One region of the Priestia sp. FSL W8-0524 genome, then DNA from elsewhere that is predicted to be linked to it. Evidence: riboswitches for the same ligand, from Rfam matches in the RefSeq annotation. Region 1 holds a riboswitch; the other holds the start of a gene.
What was found. Region 1 has a riboswitch for cyclic di-AMP ahead of kdpF (K(+)-transporting ATPase subunit F). Riboswitches for the same ligand answer to the same signal wherever they lie in the genome.
Positions count from the first base shown of each region.

Region 2: linked by a shared signal. The riboswitch ahead of NST66_RS00805 (cation:dicarboxylate symporter family transporter) and the one ahead of kdpF (K(+)-transporting ATPase subunit F) in region 1 are both predicted to bind cyclic di-AMP.

Region 1 covers NZ_JBBOUG010000001.1:2,852,211-2,854,415, forward strand. The annotation lists gene kdpA (potassium-transporting ATPase subunit KdpA) at 1-955, opposite strand, end outside; gene kdpF (K(+)-transporting ATPase subunit F) at 980-1,066, opposite strand; cyclic di-AMP (ydaO/yuaA leader) riboswitch at 1,358-1,498, opposite strand; gene NST66_RS14530 (hypothetical protein) at 1,514-1,651, opposite strand; cyclic di-AMP (ydaO/yuaA leader) riboswitch at 1,724-1,866, opposite strand; gene NST66_RS14535 (undecaprenyldiphospho-muramoylpentapeptide beta-N-acetylglucosaminyltransferase) at 2,025-2,205, opposite strand, start outside.
Region 2 covers NZ_JBBOUG010000001.1:152,346-154,550, reverse strand. The annotation lists gene NST66_RS00805 (cation:dicarboxylate symporter family transporter) at 1-1,020, opposite strand, end outside; cyclic di-AMP (ydaO/yuaA leader) riboswitch at 1,127-1,266, opposite strand; gene NST66_RS00800 (undecaprenyl-diphosphate phosphatase) at 1,540-2,205, opposite strand, start outside.

The sequences.
Region 1 (2,205 bases):
TCCCTTCCATATAACCGCTCGCTTCATTTAGATGAAAAGCACCAAGTCTTGGATTGCCTCCCCACTCTGTTACAAACGCTGTGCTTAAAATAACGATAAACAGCATACTCATCGCTACAAACAAGATGCGGCCTTGCTTACGCTGTCCGATCATTTTTCCGTACGTAAAAGGAAGGGCTGTTGGCAATAAAAGCATAAGGACGATTTGTAATACATTGCTCCACGCGTTAGGATTTTCAAATGGATGAGCTGAATTGACACCAAAAAATCCCCCTCCGTTGTTTCCTAGCTCTTTAATTGAAAGAAAAGAAGCAACTGGTCCCCTTGCTATTTGCTGTGTTGCTCCTTCTATTGTATGGGCAGTCACCGTTCCGCTTAACGTTTGAGGGACACCTAAAAACATAAATAAAATGCCTGTTATAAAAGCGATAGGAAGTAAAATACGCGTAATTGACTTTACAAAATCAACAAAAAAGTTTCCCATTTCTTTCCCTGCCAGCCCGCGAATAAAAGCGATTGCTACTGCAAGTGCCGTTGCTGGTGCAGCAAACATCATAAATACAACGGCGGCCATCTGCGAGAAATAGGACAAACCTGATTCGCCGCTGTAGTGCTGCAAGTTCGTATTTGTCATAAAACTAATGGCCGTGTTAAAAGCAAGAGCCGGATCCATTCCTTTGATGTGGCTTGGGTTAAGCGGCAGTACCCCCTGAAACCGGAAGATAAGGTACACCACAAAAATCATAAACGTATTTGTTAACACAAGAGCAAATGCATATTGCTTCCACGTCTGATTAAGCCCTTTAATTCCTGCTGCTTTAAACATCACCGTTTCTATCTTTCCTATCAAGCTAGTGTTTTTATCGTTTGAAAACACATTCGCTATATAAATACCTACGGGCTTTGCAATAAGCGCTACAAAAACAAGCAGCAGCGCAACTGATAGTAGAAAAATCCCCACTTTTTATTCCTCCGCTTATTAAAATTGTTCTGGATTTAACAGTACATACACTAAATAAATTAAAACGAGAACTGAAATACCTAACAAAATGAACGACACGTTCACTTCTCCTCTCTTTCATCTACTACATGAGACGACCAGCAAATAATTCCGTACATAGCAGCTGTTAATATGACAAGCGTTCCAAGCATGATCATATCCAAGTTGCTCCCTCCTAACTGTTTCCTAACAAAAATGATAGCTTCTAAGTTTAGTGACGGTTTCTTTTCATAAAGCATCACGTCCAAAAAAGCTAACCGTGAGACGTGATGCTATTTTTTTCCACTAAAAAACCGCAGAAGAGAGTTCTCTTCCGCGGTTTAATGCACGACAAATAAGCCGTGATTGACACGAATTTTTTACTCCCAAAACGCTTACGGAGTTAGCTGTCGGATTCGGGTTATGGAAGTAACCCTACTCAGTTAAGAGATTCACCCCTAGTACATACGTACAAAATATTGGGTCCCCCGCTCATAATTGATTAAGCGTATCTTTGTTATTTAATTTTTAGACTTAATAATAGTTTTTACTGCTGCGTTTAAAACTTTGATTAGCTAACGTAGACAAATAGCGGTTTGCTAGATCAAAAGATTGCTGATCGCACATGGCCCGATATTCAATCATTTGAATCATTTGCTTAGATAAATGCATCCTGACGCTCCTTTCACCTATATTTTGAAAGGAGCGTACTATCCGCTGTTATAGAAAACGACCACGATTACACCATCCTCTCTCTTAACGCTTACGAAGTTAGCTGACGGGTTCGGGTCAAGAAAGTAACCCTACTCAATTAAGAGATTCACCCCTGATAATTGGGTCCTCCGCTCTTTCCTTCTCTTTCAGAAAAGACTCAGCGTTTCACAGTGGAACGTTTCATGAGAGTAATCTTACTCCTGTTAAAATTTACTGTCAACAACATTTTTTGAAATTTTAAAAGCTTTATTTTTCTATATTTATTCATTATTTTAAAATAATAATTTCAGAAGAAAAAAGCGTTCTTATCGAGGAGATAAGAACGCTTTTTTTAGCTCATTTTCTCAATTTCATTTACAAGAATTGAAATGGCATCCGTTTTTGTTGCTTCACGCATTGTACGCTTCATCGTACTTGCCTGCTGCTGAAGCTCATTTACTTCACGCAAAAACAGTTCTTTTGTTAACTGCTCTTCTTCTACAACCATACAGTAGCCTTTTTTCTTAAAGGAT
Region 2 (2,205 bases), 2.7 Mb from region 1:
CATCAATACAAGAATGAGCGTCAGCTGTTGAACGATTGTTAAATCAATACCATACACTTGCGCTAAGAATAACGCTGCAATGGCTTGATAAAGAACAGAACCATCTAGGTTAAAGGTATAACCAATTGGTACAACGAACGATACGATAGCTTTTGGACAGCCCATCTTTTCAAGTTTTTCCATAATTCGCGGAAGAACTGTCTCAGAACTAGATGTACTGTATGCTAACAACAGTTCATCTTTCATATAGCGGAATAAGTGGAAAATGTTAATTCCTGCCCATTTCGCAATTCCTCCTAATACAACAAGTAGGAAGAAAATTAACGCTAAGTAAACTAAGATAACAAGCTTTCCTAATGAAAGAAGTGACTCTAAACCGAATTTCGAAACTGTTACACCAATTAAAGCAAATACTCCAATCGGAGCCACTTTCATTACTAGGTTTACCACGTGAAACATTGCGTGAGAAACGCCGTCAAAGAATTGAACAACAGGCTTTCCTCTTTCTCCAATTGCCGCTACTCCAAGTGCGAACAATACTGTAAAGAAGATAATTGCTAGCATGTCCCCTTCAACAATTGACTGGAAAAAGTTTGTCGGAACAATGTGTAAGAACGTTTCAGCCACTGACTTTCCTTCTTGCTGTTCGGATGTTTCAACGTATTGTGAAATATCACTCTTCTGTGCTGAATGAATGTCTACACCTTGTCCAGGGTGAAAAATATTAGCAATCAATACACCGATTACAATTGCGAAAGTTGTAATAATTTCAAAATAGAGAATGGTTTTAACGCCCAGCTTTCCGACCTGTTTACCGCTACCTGCTCCTGCAACTCCAACGACTAAACTTGAGATAACAATTGGAATAACAATCATCTTAATCAATCTTAAGAACAAGTCTCCCAGCGGCTGCAGGTATGTTACTACACGCGGATCGTTAAACCAAATTACTCCTACAAGAACACCGAGGATTAAACCGGTAAAAATCTGCGTAGCCAAACCAAAACGAATTTTTTTCATAGATGTACCTCCCCAAAGATGTATGACATTTGTATATACTTTTCTGAAAAAACAAAAAAAGACTATTCTTAAGAAAGAACAGCCTTTTACTTACGCTATTTTGGGCTCTTTCTCTCAATAAAGCAAACGAGGTTAACTGTCGGATTCGGAATTGAGAGTTTCCTACCTTTTGTAAGGATTCACCCCAAGGCAGCTTTACTGCCGATAATGATTCCCCCGCTCTATACGATTAAGCTTATTATTCAATTTTTATAAAATTAAAACGATCTATACGTTGTCATACGTTTTTTACAGTCAATAAAACTAAACAGAAGTCTTACTTTTACTTAACTTTATACTGCACAAATATTAATTTACTATTTTTCGACACGTTTTGTCAATACCCATGTTTATAAAACGCTTTCAAAAGACAATAATATATATTTATGCAAAAAAGCTATTGCAATGTTGCAATAGCTTTTTCTTGCTTTTTAAGTCTTTATTAGAAGTTTAAATGGCTATAAAATACGCTTATTTATTTTATAAAAATACAAAATATAGAATAGCCGCTAAGACAATTCGATAAATGGCAAACGGAACTAATTTAATGCGGTTGATTAATTTTAAGAAAAAGCGAATCGATATAAGCGCAAAAATAAAGGCGCTGATAAAACCAGCAATAAAAAACGGTAGTGCATCTGATGTGAAATACTGCCAGTTTTTAACCAATGAAAGTCCACTTGCTCCTGCCATAATTGGCACTGCCATAATAAATGTAAAATCTGCGGCTGCCTTATGGCTCATTCCAAGAAGAACCCCTCCTGAAATCGTTGAGCCTGAACGAGAAAAACCTGGCCAAAGAGCAATACATTGAAACAGTCCTATACCTAGTGCTTGTCCATAAGACATTTGGTCCACCGTCTCTACACGCGGACGTTTAGGTCCAAACAAATCTGCTAGAATCATTAATACAGCTCCGACCACTAAGCCAATTAGCACCGTATTTAAAGAAAACAAATGTTCATCAATGTAATCATCAAACAAAAGTCCTAACACTCCTGCGGGTAACAAACCAACAATTACCTGCATTAAATTTAAGCGATTTGTCGGTCCAATTGCAGCAGCTGGTTTTTTTCCCAATCCTAATAAATTAATAAAACGATCTTTAAAAATAACAACTACTGCTAAGATCGACCCTAGCTGAAT